2 regions of the Cytobacillus dafuensis genome follow, and region 2 is predicted to be linked to the other one. Evidence: predicted binding sites of a transcription regulator. Region 2 holds the regulator's gene; the other holds the start of a gene.
The links. The regulator LexA, encoded in region 2, represses DNA repair genes until DNA is damaged. The targets are predictions, from matches to a motif close to CGAACATATGTTCG.

Region 1 (7,713 bases), 1.1 Mb from region 2:
GAGAAAAATACTAGTCTATTTTATCGGAATTATAATACTTTCTGGCTGTGCAGGAACACAGTCTTTTGAGCCGGTAGAGATTAATCCAGAAATTGATGTTTGCGAAATATGCAATATGAGCATTGCCCATGAAAATTATGCAACTGAAATTATTTCATCTGAAGGAGATGTATTTAAGTTTGATGATATTGGATGCATGGTTGAGTTTTTAGAAAAGGATAAGTCCCTTGCTAAGGATAAAGTAGCAAAACAATTCGTTAGAGATTCGGAAACAGGAGAATGGCTTGAGCTTAAAGACGCTTTTCATGCCTTTCACCCTGAGTTTTGGACCCCGATGGCAAATGGCATCGTCACTTTTAAAGATCAAGAAAGGGCAGAAAGTTATATGAAGGAGCAGGGAAAAGGTGAGTTATATAATTACGAACGATTTCTCAAGCACCAATGGAGTTGGAAACAATGAGTATATACAAAATTGCTAAACAGCAGCTGACTCTTATTATGAGAAGTAAGTGGCTTGGCAGTTTTGGTATGCTGTTTGCTCTCTTAGCTGTATTTGTCACATATTTTGGAAATTCAGGCCAATCAGGCTATACTGGATTCAGCCGCATGACTGCCAGCCTCCTTAATTTAAACCTATTATTAATTCCATTAATAGCACTTCTAATAGGGAGCTTATTTATTGCCGGCGAAAAAGAAGATAGGGGGTTAATACTGCTTTTAACCTATCCTGTTTCAGTCAAATCTGTTCTAGTCGGAAAATATATAGGTCTTTTCTTGTCGCTATGGTCTGTTATTACTTTTGGATATGGGGCAGCGGCCATTGTCATGTTTATTGGAAATGCAGATACCTCTATTTCTGTAATGTTTTTATTCTATTTTCTATCTTTATTATTAGCGGTATTTTATTTAGCATTGTCGATGATGATTGGTTTATGGTCGAGAACGCGTTTTCAGGCATTAGGTATGAGTTTAATTGTTTGGGCCATCTCAGTTTTATTTTATGAGTTCATTGTCATGGGACTGAGTATATTTGTTGCCAAAGAGTGGATTCTTACAATAATGTCGATTTCAATCTTCTTAAACCCGGTGGAACTAATTAGAGTATGGGCGATCCTTTCTTTAGATGGAGCGTCTGTTTTTGGACCAAATTTGTACGATTTAACAGTATGGGCAAATAACTGGATAGGGCAATGTCTATTTGTTATTGCATCACTCTTATGGGTAACGCTACCATTTTATTTTAGCCACCTGTTTGTTAAAAGGAGAATAGGAAATGAGTAAAGAATATTTAATAGAATTAGAAGGTATAACGAAACGTTATACTGAACATAAGCAAATTGGAGAAATCTCTTTTCCTATTAAAAAAGGAGAAATAACAGCTCTTTGTGGTGGAAATGGAGCTGGAAAAAGTACGCTTATTAAATTGTTGACGGGGATAATAAAGCCAACGAGCGGGACATTGAAGGCAGATGGGAAACCAGTTGATCCAATGAGTGAGCGATATAAGGCTTTTTTTTCTTATATGCCTGATGATATGATTTTTCCTAATCAGCTAACAGGATTGGAAATGGTCCATTTTTTTGCTGGATTGCAAGGGATTGCAAAGTCTAGAGTCGATGAAGTGCTAAAAAGGGTTGGTTTATTTGAAGATCGTCGGAAATTAATTAAGCATTATTCAAAAGGAATGCAGCAGCGGCTCTCGCTTGCTCAGGCTCTCCTTTCAGCATCGCCCCTCCTTATCCTTGATGAACCAACGAACGGGCTTGATCCTTTCTGGGTATTTCGTTTTAAAGAAATATTAAAAGAAGAAAAAGAGGCAGGGAAAACGATTCTTTTTTCCACTCATATTCTGTCAATCGTAGAGGAGATTGCTGATACAGCCGTCTTCCTTGAAGAAGGTAAGCTAATATATCATGAGAATATAGATGTTTTAACTAATACTGCTGGAAAGTATAATTCTCTAGAAAAAGTATTTTTTGAAAAACAAATAGTCGGTGTAAAATAGTAAAACCGCTGCAAAGTTTGCAGCGGTTTTTATCGCAGATTAATGGGCAGTAGACCCCCACTTCAAGGTTACGAGAGAATCAAAGAAACCTAACTAGGGGATCAACTGCCCGTAAAGGCCCGATTGGTTCAACTAACCATCAGTGGGGGATGAAGCCGACTAAGAACGCCACGTCCTGTGGCAACGTCGGCACTAGCACGTCCTGTGCGTCGAAAAACCCCCACTGATGGAAGTTTCACTTTATTCGAATATTAATGTTTAATGACTATTTTCAGATTCATCGTCATGCTCATTATGATCGCCTGCTTCTTTATTTTTCATCTTTTCCATCTTTTTTATATATCTTTCATTTGAAACCTTATCTATTTCTTCCCAACTTGAAAGAGTAGCTTTCGTATTTGTATTCTCACTTGTGAATTTATCTGCGCTATCTTGTGTTCCAAAAAAAGCATATCCATATTTCATCGGTGTTTGTATGTCAGAGTGGACTGGAATTGCTTTCTCTGCGTCAATCCAATCGGTTGATAGATAGTCCCGAACCCACTTTTCATTTAGTTTTTCACCAGTTTTTCTTTCATAGTTTAACAGGCAGCCAGAATCATCAAAAAAAAGATTCTCCCCTTTAGAGTTAAGCGCTTGGGCAGTAAAGACACCCATTGTTTCGTCCTTTAAATAAATTTTCATATCACAAAAAGCACATTTATGTTCTTCTGTCGGTTCAATTGAACTAGCTGTTTGAGCCGTCGTCCCCTCTTTCATATTTTCAGTTTCTACTTTTGGCTTGTCTTTGGCTGTCCCACTTTCAGACGATTTGTCTCCACAGGCAGCTAAAGCGATTACTGTCAATCCACTTAGCAATAATAAACCTAGTTTCCTCATTTGTTTTACCCCCAGTAATTATTCTCAAGAACAGTTTAATGAATAATTGTGATAAAAAAATGAGAAGATTAAGGAATAAAAGTGAGGTTATAAAGGAAATTATTACAAATTTAAAAACAACTATTGCTTTATTACGAACATAAGTTTATTATATAAACATAAGTTTACTACTGAGGACTGAAGGATGATGAATGAAAAAGAACTGTTAATATTAAAGCTTATTAAAGATGACCCATTTATTTCGCAAATTGAACTAGCGGAAAAGACAGGGCTGTCCAGATCAGCTGTTGCAGGTTATATTTCTTCGCTAACAAAAGAAGGGAAGCTGCTTGGAAGAGCCTATGTTCTTCCGGAAAAAAAGGATATTGTCTGTATTGGCGGGTCCAATGTAGACAGAAAAATTCAAGCTTTAAGTAATCTTCAATTTGGAACGTCTAATCCTGCCGAAAGCTCTCAATCATGCGGAGGGGTCGCACGAAATATTGCAGAAAATCTAGGAAGACTTGGCTGTGATGTCGCTCTTGTGACGATTGTTGGGGACGATCATGAAGGGAAATGGCTTCTAGAAGATACAAAATCCTATGTTGATATTAGCCCATCTCTCGTAACTTCCCATTCGACTACAGGAACCTATACAGCGATTCTTGATAATGAAGGGGAAATGGCTGTCGCTCTTGCAGATATGTCTATTTATGACTCTGTTGATATTGATTTTATTGAAAAAAGGTGGGGCTATCTAGCATCATCGGAAATGGTCGTCATCGATACGAATTTTCCAGACATAGTGTTAAAACAAATCATTGTTCGTTGTAAAGAGGAAAAAATTCCCCTTTGCATTACACCTGTTTCTTCGCCAAAAGCAAAAAAGCTACCTGAAGATCTACAAGGGGTCACATGGTTGATTGCAAATAAAGATGAAGCTGAGGCATTGTCAGGAATGAAGATCAATGATGAGGGGGATTTTTTCAAATCGGCACAGAAACTCCTGGAAAAAGGGGTAGAAAAAGTCGTTATCACTCGAGGAGATAAGGGGTTAATCTTTTTTACAAAAATGGGCGAAGCAGGCGTACTTCTTCCTCCAAAGGTCAATGTTGAGGATGTGACAGGTGCAGGTGATTCCCTTGTCGCAGGAATTATGTATGCTCATTTGAAAGGCTTAGAGACTGAAAATGCTTGTAAAATTGGAATTGCCTGCTCCATATTGACTCTTCAATCACATGAAACAGTTAATCCAAATTTAAATCATCTTCGATTACAAGAAACGTTTAAACAATACTTTTAATAAGGAGTTATGACATCATGTTAGAAAACTGGATAGAATATTCAACTGAGGTACTAGAAGCTAAGAAAGCAAATAAAGCAATTGTAGCATTGGAGTCAACGATTATTTCACATGGGATGCCATACCCGCAAAATGTAGAAACAGCAAAAGAAGTTGAAGAAATTATTCGTAAAAATGGTGCTATCCCAGCAACAATTGCTATTATAAATGGAAAAATAAAAATTGGTCTTTCAGATGATGAGCTTGAATTTTTAGCTCAAAGCAAGGATGTTGAAAAAGCTAGCCGACGTGACCTTCCATTTTTATTAGCACAAAAGAAAAATGGTGCAACAACGGTTGCTGCTACAATGATTTGTGCTCAGCTAGCAGGCATTGAAGTGTTTGTGACAGGGGGAATCGGCGGGGTTCACCGTGAAGCGGAAACAACGATGGATATCTCAGCGGATCTTCAAGAATTGGCACAAACAAATGTTGCAGTTGTATGTGCAGGTGCCAAGTCAATTCTTGATATTGGACTTACATTGGAATACCTAGAAACACATGGAGTACCAGTTGTCGGTTTTGAAACTGATCTTTTACCAGCATTCTACACACGTACAAGCCCATTCAGTGTTAACTATCGTGTTGATACTGCAAAAGAAGTAGCGGATATGATTCGTACGAAATGGGAGATTGGACTAAATGGCGGTGTGGTTATCGCAAATCCAATCCCAGAAGCAGATGCACTAGAAGAGGCTTTTATTACAAATGTAATTGCTACAGCATTGGAAGAAGCAAAAGAAAATAATATTTCAGGTAAAAAAGTTACGCCGTTCCTTTTAGGAAAAGTGAAGGAATTAACCGAGGGTAAAAGCTTAATAGCAAATATTGCACTTGTTAAGCATAATGCTGAAGTTGGTTCAAAAATTGCTGTGAATCTACAGAAATAAGAATGGGGCCATGTCCCGTCAGATGCGATGCATTGGACGGACTGGCCTTTTTTAATTTGTAACCGGATTATCTATTCGATCAGCAGTTAATACATATCGATATGGTGCATCACCGATGTATGAAAAGGGGTAGCAGGTTGAGACGGTCAGTGTTTCGGTTGGTGCAGTGGACTTAATAACAGTTGAGTCATCAGCCTCAACAATTTGTGCGTGTGTGATCTCATAGCTAAATGTTCCATATGGCATGATGACTTGAAAAATATCACCCATTTCTAATTCTCCAAGCTGGCGAAAGACAGTTTCACGATGACCAGAAAGCAATATTTGGTCTGGCTGGCCAGGAAGAACAGTGCCTGAATAATGACCGACTCCTTTTTCTAGTTCGTATTCACCTGTTCCCTCAATAATGGGAAGCTCAGCATTAAGGCGTGGGATTTCTAATATTCCAATTGCTTCCCCTTTTTTAAATGAATAATCACCCAGTTGTTCATTATTTAGCATAGGCTGAGTTGGATCTTTTTTAATTATTTGGATTTTCTCCTTTGCTGCAATTAATGAAATATCTTTATTTTTCTCTAGCTTATAAATATCATAAATGGATATATAAACAAGACTAGAGCCAGATATTAATAAGAGAAAGGCAGCTATTAAGAAAATACCTTTTCCAATTCTCAATGATTATTGCCCCCATTCAGTTTCTTAAATTTAATAAAGTCTAAATAATAGGCAAAATCCTCCTTTGTAATTCCATTTTGAATGGCCTCATGGACTAGCTGAATCCAGGCATCGTCAATATTTTGTAGCTCAATAGTATCCTCTTTTTTCTTATTATCTAGTAAATCCTCCACATTTGTTTCAAGAGTATTCGCTAATCTTGATAAGACTTGCAAGGAAGGATTCTGTTGAATTCCCCTTTCAATGTAGCTTAAATAAGACTTAGATATTCCTGATTTTTCAGAAAGCTCATTAATAGAATATCCTTTTTCTATTCGTAATCGTTTTATACGCATCCCCACCATAATGAATTCCCCTTTTATCCTAAAATTACAGGCAATATATTTTCCACTATGAATATGAAGTTATATTTTAATTCATTATAACGAACAATTTGTTCAATAAAAAATACAAAATATTGAGAAAAATGAAGAAAAATTGAGCAAATGATTGAAAATTGTTCTTTAAAACGAAAAAACGGCTGAATTTGGAATTTTAAAAAATAATCCGATTGAACTATACTCAATTTGTGAGTTCGATAAAGAGAACGATAGGGTCTTAGTTAAAGAACAAAAATATTTATATGTAATAGAGAATACTTAAACGCTAAATCAGAAAGGTGGAAAAGCTGTGAAATCTTTTTGGAAAAAAACAAGAAAGTTTATTAGTAATCTAGTGACAACAATATTGTTTATTAATCTCATAGTAATGGCTGTTTTAGTCGTATCCTCAAAAGCATCAGGAGGAGAACCTGAAATTATGGGCTACCAGCTTAAAACCGTTTTATCTGGATCAATGGAGCCGACCTTTTTAACAGGGTCTGTAATAGCAGTAAAGCCACTGGAAAAGGATGAAAAAAGAAATCTCCAAAAGGGAGATGTCATTACCTTTGTAGCTAGTGATGAAAAATTAATAACTCACCGTGTAATTGGAATAAAGACTAGTGGGGAACATGTCATGTACGAAACAAAAGGGGATAACAATAATGCTGCTGACTTGGATCCAGTCCTGTCTGATAATGTTACTGCCGTTTACACTGGTTTTACAATTCCTTATATTGGATATTTTATAGATTTTGCCCAATCCAAAGAGGGAAGCACTATTCTACTAATTGGACCAGGAGTATTACTACTTGGATATGCAGCAATTAGTATTATGCAAGGATTGAGAGAGCTTGATCCGAAATCCAAAAAGAAAGATACCGAAGAAAAGACTGCTTAGCTTGATTGAACACCTTGTTAATACAAGGGTCAATATAAAAAATATTATACATACCCAAAGGGTAAGAGGAGGAAAAAAGAAAATGAGTATTAAGAAAAAATTAGGAATGGGAATTGCATCAGCAGCACTAGGTCTTTCATTAATTGGAGGAGGAACATTTGCATACTTTAGCGACACAGAAGTAACAAACAATACATTTGCAGCTGGTACATTGGATCTAGCAGTAAATCCAACAACTGTCATTAATGTTGAAAACATTAAACCAGGGGATGTCATGGTTAGAGCATTTAAATTAGAAAACAACGGTTCATTAGATATCTCCTCTGTTGATATAAAAACTTTATATGATGTTGTCGATGCTAAAGGTAACAACAAGGATGATTTTGGTAAACATATTAAGGTGCTTTTCCTTGAAAATGCAGATAAAACAGGTGATGGTTGGGTTATTGGCGATTATAATGATGTCATTTCTGAAACAACATTATATGACCTGAAAAATATGACTCCTGATGCGGTTGAGAACGTCCAGCATTGGATTACATGGTTCTTTGGATTAAATGGTGAAGATAGCGGCATGGAAGCTGGCACTAGCGATCAAATGTATGTAGCCTTTGAATTCGTTGACAATGATAAAGATCAAAACGAATTCCAAGGTGATAAATTGAACCTTGAATGGACATTTA
Region 2 (7,713 bases):
AAGGATTGATGAAAATCAATTCCGTGTTCTGACAAGCTTTCAAAACCACAAAGTCAGTGATTCTCACTTCATCCCAACAACAGGATATGGGTACGATGATCATGGCAGAGATACACTTGAGAAAATATATGCTGAAGTGTTTGGTGGTGAATCTGCTCTTGTACGCCCTCAAATCATTTCTGGAACACATGCTATATCTATCGCGTTATTTGGCGTACTTCGTCCCGGTGATGAATTGCTTTACATTACTGGAAAACCCTATGACACATTAGAAGAAATTGTAGGCATAAGAGGCAATGGTGTAGGGTCCTTGAAGGAATTTGGAATTACATACAATTCAGTCGACTTAAGGGATGATGGAAATGTTGATTATCAACAGATAGCAAATGCGATGAATCCACATACAAAAATGATTGGAATTCAACGCTCAAAAGGTTATGCAACAAGACCATCTTTTACGATTTTGCAAATTGAAGAAATGATAAAATTTGTAAAAGAAATCAATCCAAATGTTGTGGTCTTTGTGGATAATTGCTATGGTGAGTTTGTCGAAGATAGGGAGCCATGTCATGTGGGGGCAGATTTAATGGCTGGTTCACTAATTAAGAATCCAGGAGGAGGCCTCGCTAAAACAGGCGGATATATAGTCGGCAAGGAGAAGTGGGTTGAAGCATGTTCATATCGAATGACTTCACCTGGAATTGGTGCAGAAGCAGGTGCCACATTATATAGCCTACAGGAAATGTATCAAGGCTTTTTCCTTGCACCTCACATTGTTGGCCAAGCATTAAAAGGCGCTGTTTTTACTGCTGCATTATTAGAACGGCTTGGAATGAACTCGTCTCCAAAATGGGATGCAAATAGAACGGATTTGATTCAATCTGTTCAATTTGATGACCGTGAGAAAATGATTGCATTTTGTCAGGCGATCCAATATGCTGCCCCGATCAATTCACATGTAACACCTTATCCAAGTCCAATGCCAGGTTATGAAGATGATGTCATTATGGCAGCTGGTGCTTTTATCCAAGGTGCGAGTATTGAGCTATCAGCTGATGGTCCAATAAGGCCACCATATGTAGCGTATGTTCAAGGTGGACTAACGTATTCACATGTGAAAATTGCTGTTTGCATTGCATTGAATGGATTGATTGAAAAGGGATTAATTCATATTAATTAATAAAATACTAAGGGCAGCTATTTTGCTGTCCTTTTCTTTATGAAAAATTCCATGTGAGGAAATCTAACATCATCTTGACAATTAACCTTACATTGAGTTATATTTATTCTTGAAAATGAGAAAAGGAGGAGAAATGAGTGACTGGAAGCAATATACGCCGTTCCATGCCGCTTTTTCCAATTGGACCTGTCATGCAGTTAACCGAATTGACTGCACGCCAAATTCGGTACTATGAAGAGCACCAATTGATTTCTCCAGCAAGAACAGATGGAAATAGAAGGATGTTTTCTCTGAATGATATTGATACGCTTCTTGAAGTGAAAGATTTAATTGACCAAGGCGTGAATATGGCTGGAATCAAACATCTCTTTGCTTTGAAAAATCAAGAAACAAATCCAATATTAAAAGCAGAGAAAACAGAACGAGAGCTTTCAAATGATGATGTTAGAAGACTATTACGCAAGGAAATCGTGCAGGCTGGAAGATTTAATCTACCAACATCCAATCCAGGGAATATGAACCGCTTTTTTCACTAATGGTATTCTTTAACAACTAAGGAGGAACTAATCTATGGCAAAATTCACCAAAGAAGATATTAAACGAATCTCTCAAGAAGAAAATGTAAAATTCATTCGTCTACAATTCACAGATATTTTAGGAACAATTAAAAATGTTGAAATTCCTATTAGTCAACTAGAGAAGGCCTTAGATAATAAGATGATGTTTGACGGTTCCTCTATTGAAGGTTTTGTACGAATTGAAGAATCGGATATGTATTTATATCCTGATCTAGATACTTGGGTTGTTTTTCCATGGACAGCTGAGAAGGGTAAGGTTGCTCGTTTAATTTGTGATATCCATAATGCGGACGGTACACCATTCCAAGGAGATCCTCGAAATAATTTAAAAAGGGTTTTAAAGGAAATGGAAGAGTTAGGATTTACAGATTTTAACCTTGGTCCTGAGCCAGAGTTCTTCTTGTTTAAGCTTGATCAAAATGGTGAGCCTTCACTTGAACTTAATGATAATGGGGGCTACTTCGACTTAGCGCCAACAGACCTTGGCGAAAATTGCCGACGTGATATCGTCCTTGAATTAGAAGAGATGGGATTTGAAATTGAAGCTTCTCACCATGAAGTCGCACCTGGTCAGCATGAAATTGATTTTAAATATGCAAATGTTTTAACAGCATGTGATCAAATTCAAACATTTAAATTAGTTGTAAAGACAATTGCGCGCAAGCATGGCCTGCATGCTACATTTATGCCGAAGCCTTTATTTGGAGTAGCGGGTTCAGGAATGCACTGCAATGTATCCCTTTTTAAAGAAGGAAAAAATTCATTTTTTGATGAAAAAGGCGAATTGCAATTAAGTGAATATGCTCGTCAATTTATTGCTGGTATCCTGAAGCATTCAACAGGATTCACTGCAGTTACAAATCCGACAGTCAACTCATACAAACGATTAGTTCCAGGGTATGAAGCACCATGTTATGTTGCATGGTCTGCTCAGAACCGTTCTCCACTAATCCGAATTCCTTCTTCTAGAGGAATTAGCACTCGTGTAGAGGTTCGCAGTGTCGATCCGGCAGCAAATCCTTACCTTGCGATGGCAGTGTTATTAAAAGCAGGCCTCGATGGAATAAAGAACAAACTTGTTCCGCCTGCATCTGTTGATCGTAATATTTATGTAATGTCTAAAGAAGAGCGTATTGCAGAAGGAATCGATGATCTTCCTTCAACACTAGCAGAAGCCCTAGATAAATTAAAATCAAATGAAGTCATTGTTTCAGCATTAGGCGGACATATTTTCGAGCATTTTATTGAGGCAAAAGAAATTGAATGGGATATGTTCCGCACACAAGTGCATCCTTGGGAGCGCGAGCAGTATATGACGATGTATTAATAAGTTAAACCCTTGATACCATTGGTATTGAGGGTTTTTTGTTGTTTAACGGTTTTAGGAATATTATAGTATCTGCCAAATGATGAAATTTACTTATCTTTAAGGATTTTTGTTCGTAAAAAATGGATATTGTTTTGAGGAATAATCGGAAAGAAAGGCAATAAAAAAAGCCGACATAATTGCCGGTTTTTGCAAAAATATTATTTAATTGTTTAAACCCATAAAAGCTTGTGAAACTTTTTGAGCAAAGGCTAATGGAGGCTCAACAGACTGAAAATGAACATATAAAATATTTGGTTTAGTAAATACCCAGTGGTTATGAATTGCACTTACGATTAAACGATTTCTAACAAGAACATTAACAAAAGGGGTTAGCTCTTCTTCAAGAAGGACAACTTCTCCAAGATTAAGTGCATTGCCTTCATAATCCATTGATTCAAAGGTTATACCAGCATGAAGTTCACCTCGACTAGGGCGACCTTGAATAGTAACTTGAAGATTACGAGTGATTTCAATTGAACATATGCCATTCTTCACACTTGCTTTTCCGTTAAGTATCTGAGCGCACTGTTGACAAAGGTTTTGAAAGTTCATTATCAAATGCCACCTCATAATTTTTTTATAGTTTATGAGATGTGTCAGGTGTTTAGAACGTGGAGAAAATCAAGTGAAGGTTCATGTACATTTAAAATGAGAGAAATAGTCGAACCTCAGTTTTATTTTATTCTATAGGAAAGGTATTAAAATAATCTTGATCTATTATTTCAGAACGAAATAACAATTCAGACACCGTCACACATTCGTATCCATTTTGGTATAAAAATCTCAAAGTAGTTTCTAATCCTTTTACAGTTTGAGATGTTCGAGAATATTCTGTCCCAATCCAATCATGAAGTAGAACGATATTACCAGGCCTGATTCCTTTAGTGATATGTCTGGATATTTGGCTAGCTGCAGGGTTTTTCCAGTCCTCTGCATCTAGATGCCACGACCAAAGTATAACAAGTTTGCCGTTTTTTACAGCTGTGTTAATAATTAGATCATTGTGCATACCTCCTACTGGTCGATAAAGAGTTGGTTTATAACCAATGATACTCTGAATAATTTCATCAGTTTGCTCTAATTCAGAACTTAATGTAGAAGATGTAATATTTCTGTTAAAAATATGATTATAAGTGTGATTAGCAATTTCGTGTCCTTCTTTTGCAATCCTTTCTAAAACAGATGGAAATCTTTTTACTTTATTACCTGCTACAAAAAATGTAGCTTTTGCATTGTATTTAGCTAATATGTCAAGAATTTGAGGAGTGAAGACAGGATGAGGTCCATCATCGAACGTTATAGCCACGATCTTTTCTTTTGTATCTACTTCCCATACAACATGTCCTAATTTTTCGTATTCTTCACGACTACGAGTATGGGCTACTGTAGTTAAACAAAATGAAAAATAAAAAATGAAAAGGGCAAAGACAAATAAAGTATTTTTTTTCAAGTAAAGTCACCTCTCATTCAAGAAATAATCCTCAATAGTTTATGTGAATTTGAAAATATTATTTATCAAAGTTATGGAGAGATAGAAATACTTATGTAAGCAAAAAGTTGATTTGGGGTATTGGCTTGATAATAGCAAGCTGCAGTATTGGATGAACGGAGTAATTAGAAAGGGTTCACTAATAAAAATTAGGTGATAGTCCTATCATGGGAAACGGCCCTCCCAACTGTCTTATTATAAGAAAGTATAGAGTTTATATTATCGGTTATTCGCTAAACAAAAAAGGACCGGGCAGTTTTGCCCGGTTTAATTCATTTAGTGGATATTGCGATAAACGCCAATTACTTTACCTAATATGGATACATTACGCAAAATGATAGGTTCCATACTAGAATTTTCAGGTTGTAGTCTAATATAATCCTTCTCTTTAAAGAATCTTTTTACAGTTGCCTCATCATCTTCTGTCATCGCAACGATAATATCACCATTGTTTGCTGTGCTTTGTTGCTTGACAATGACATAATCACCATCTAGTATTCCTGCTTCGATCATACTTTCCCCCATGATTTCTAACATAAAAACCTGTTCATCTGCGGGAGCGAATCTTTCTGGAAGCGGGAAGTATTCTTCGACATTTTCAATGGCTGTTATTGGTTGACCGGCAGTTACTTTCCCTACGATTGGAACATTTACAATCTTATAATCTGGTGTTTGTGAAGTTACATCTAAATCTAAAATTTCAATTGCACGTGGTTTAGTAGGATCTCTTCGAATTAATCCCTTGCTTTCGAGCCTTGCAAGATGACCGTGCACTGTCGAGCTTGAAGCAAGTCCTACTGCCTCTCCGATCTCACGGACAGAAGGTGGATATCCTTTTTGTCTAACTTCATCTTTAATAAAACATAATATATCCTGTTGTCTTTTTGATAATTTCGCCATCATAATTACACCTCTTATGATTTTCTTTACCTAATTATAGCATCTCTAACAACACAGTACAAACATAAGTTCGAATTTCTGTTGACAAAAACATATGTTCTGTTTTATGATTGAAAAAATCGAACATGTATTCTCGTAGAGGTGAATTTCAATGAAAAAATTGTGGAACTTATATTCATATGCTATTATTCTATTCGTTTTAAGTTTTATTACTGCTCTTATCTTGATTGTTCAACTTGGTGGACCAGGAAAAAGTGAATATATTAAAATAACCGTCAATGAAGGTGACTCACTTTGGCAAATTGCTGAGGATTTTTCTGATGAACACACGCTTACAGTAAAAGAGTTTGTCGTTTGGGTCGAACAGAATAACGGGATTTCAAGTGGAAGGATATTTCCAGGTGATGAGCTTGTTATTCCTGTTGTTCAGGATAATAGCGTGAGAAAACAAACAGAATTAGCTAGTTCTCAAAATTAATAAATTTTTATAGTGAGGAATTATTTATGAAAGCAATTATCTACTGCAGGGTAAGTACAACAAAAGAATCACAGGAGACATCACTTTCTAGACAGGAGGAAGAGTTAACCGAGCTTGCAAAGGTAAATAATTTTGAAATTATTAACGTGATTCGTGAACAGGCAAGTGGTTATGAACTAGAAAGAGATGGAATACTAGAATTGCTTTCTCTTATTAAACAAAAGGAAGTTCAAGTAGTTTTAATACAGGATGAAACTAGGATAGGCAGAGGTAATGCAAAAATCGCTATTCTTCATTGTATTCTTAAAGAAGAGGTTTTACTTTATTGTATTTCTCACAATGGAGAGCTTCAGCTATCTGAATCTGACTCTATGGTATTAAATATAGTTGGTATTGTAGAGGAATACCAACGAAAGCTGCATAATATTAAAATTAAACGTGGTATGAAACGTGCTATTGAAAATGGATATAGACCTGAAAATAACTTATCAAATATGGGTGTCCATTCGGGAAGGGAACGAATTGAAGTTCCAATTGAAGAAATCGTACGATTACGGAAAAACGAATTAACATTTTCAGAAATCACAGCAACATTAAGAGGTTTTGGATACAAAATTTCAAAGGCAACCGTGCATAGACGATATCAAGAATATATTGATTCCATTTCAACAGCCATTGAATAAATTTTTTAGGATGTAAGAGGGCATTTCTTGTCAAATGCGCTCTTTTTTAGTAACATGGCAATTGGATTCGATGAAATTTTAAAGGAGCTTAAATATGCTACCAAAAGATAAACTTAATCGTATTAATGCACTCGCAAAGAAGGCCAAAGAAACTGGTTTGACAAAAGATGAAGCGAAGGAACAATCCTTACTTAGAAGAGAATACCTAGAAACCTTTCGTTCATCTATGTTAACTACTCTTAAAGGGGTAACAATCGTCGACCCACAAGGGAATGATGTAACACCAGATAAATTAAAAAAGATTCAAAATAAAGATCAATTGCATTAAAAGAAGGAATACATGGAAATTGTATTCCTTCTTTACATATCCCTTTAATATTGTGACAAAATAAAGACAAGCTGATTATTAATTATTTGACCCAATATGTTGTATTAAAATGTTCCTGACATTAATATTAGAAGAGTAATAAAACATGCAGAGAGGATGAAAAATATGTTTGATAAAATTGATGCTTTATCGATAAACTCCATTCGTACATTATCTATTGATGCTATAGAAAAGGCTAATTCAGGACACCCCGGTATGCCGATGGGTGCTGCTCCAATGGCTTATACCCTTTGGACTCGTTTTATGAACCACAATCCCAAAAATCCAAATTGGTTTAATCGTGATCGTTTTGTCCTATCTGCAGGACACGGTTCTATGCTATTATATAGCCTCCTTCATCTGTCTAGTTACGACGTAACTATGGATGATATTAAAAATTTTAGACAATGGGGAAGTAAAACCCCTGGACATCCTGAGTTTGGTCATACACCAGGCGTCGATGCAACAACAGGTCCTCTTGGACAGGGAATTGCAATGTCAGTTGGTATGGCAATGGCAGAGCGTCATTTAGCAGCTGTTTATAACAGAGACCAATTTAAAATGATTGATCATTATACATACAGCATTTGCGGTGATGGGGATTTAATGGAAGGTGTCTCAGCTGAAGCTGCTTCACTTGCAGGCCATCTAAAGCTTGGAAGATTAATA

Region 1: the regulator LexA is predicted to act here: its motif matches at 3,019-3,032, upstream of FSZ17_RS05550 (carbohydrate kinase).

Annotation. Positions count from the first base shown of each region.
Region 1 covers NZ_CP042593.1:1,128,772-1,136,484, forward strand. The annotation lists gene FSZ17_RS05530 (nitrous oxide reductase accessory protein NosL) at 1-460, shown strand, start outside; gene nosD (nitrous oxide reductase family maturation protein NosD) at 1-2, shown strand, start outside; gene FSZ17_RS05535 (ABC transporter permease) at 457-1,281, shown strand; gene FSZ17_RS05540 (ABC transporter ATP-binding protein) at 1,274-2,005, shown strand; gene FSZ17_RS05545 (nitrous oxide reductase accessory protein NosL) at 2,264-2,884, opposite strand; gene FSZ17_RS05550 (carbohydrate kinase) at 3,072-4,166, shown strand; gene FSZ17_RS05555 (pseudouridine-5'-phosphate glycosidase) at 4,184-5,095, shown strand; gene FSZ17_RS05560 (class D sortase) at 5,147-5,770, opposite strand; gene FSZ17_RS05565 (helix-turn-helix domain-containing protein) at 5,767-6,114, opposite strand; gene sipW (signal peptidase I SipW) at 6,440-7,030, shown strand; gene FSZ17_RS05575 (CalY family protein) at 7,113-7,713, shown strand, end outside.
Region 2 covers NZ_CP042593.1:2,196,486-2,204,198, forward strand. The annotation lists gene FSZ17_RS10380 (methionine gamma-lyase family protein) at 1-1,180, shown strand, start outside; gene FSZ17_RS10385 (MerR family transcriptional regulator) at 1,318-1,716, shown strand; gene glnA (type I glutamate--ammonia ligase) at 1,751-3,085, shown strand; gene FSZ17_RS10395 (DUF1259 domain-containing protein) at 3,290-3,679, opposite strand; gene FSZ17_RS10400 (polysaccharide deacetylase family protein) at 3,807-4,541, opposite strand; gene lexA (transcriptional repressor LexA) at 4,893-5,516, opposite strand; gene yneA (cell division suppressor protein YneA) at 5,668-5,994, shown strand; gene FSZ17_RS10415 (YneB family resolvase-like protein) at 6,021-6,677, shown strand; gene FSZ17_RS10420 (DUF896 domain-containing protein) at 6,772-7,005, shown strand; gene tkt (transketolase) at 7,171-7,713, shown strand, end outside.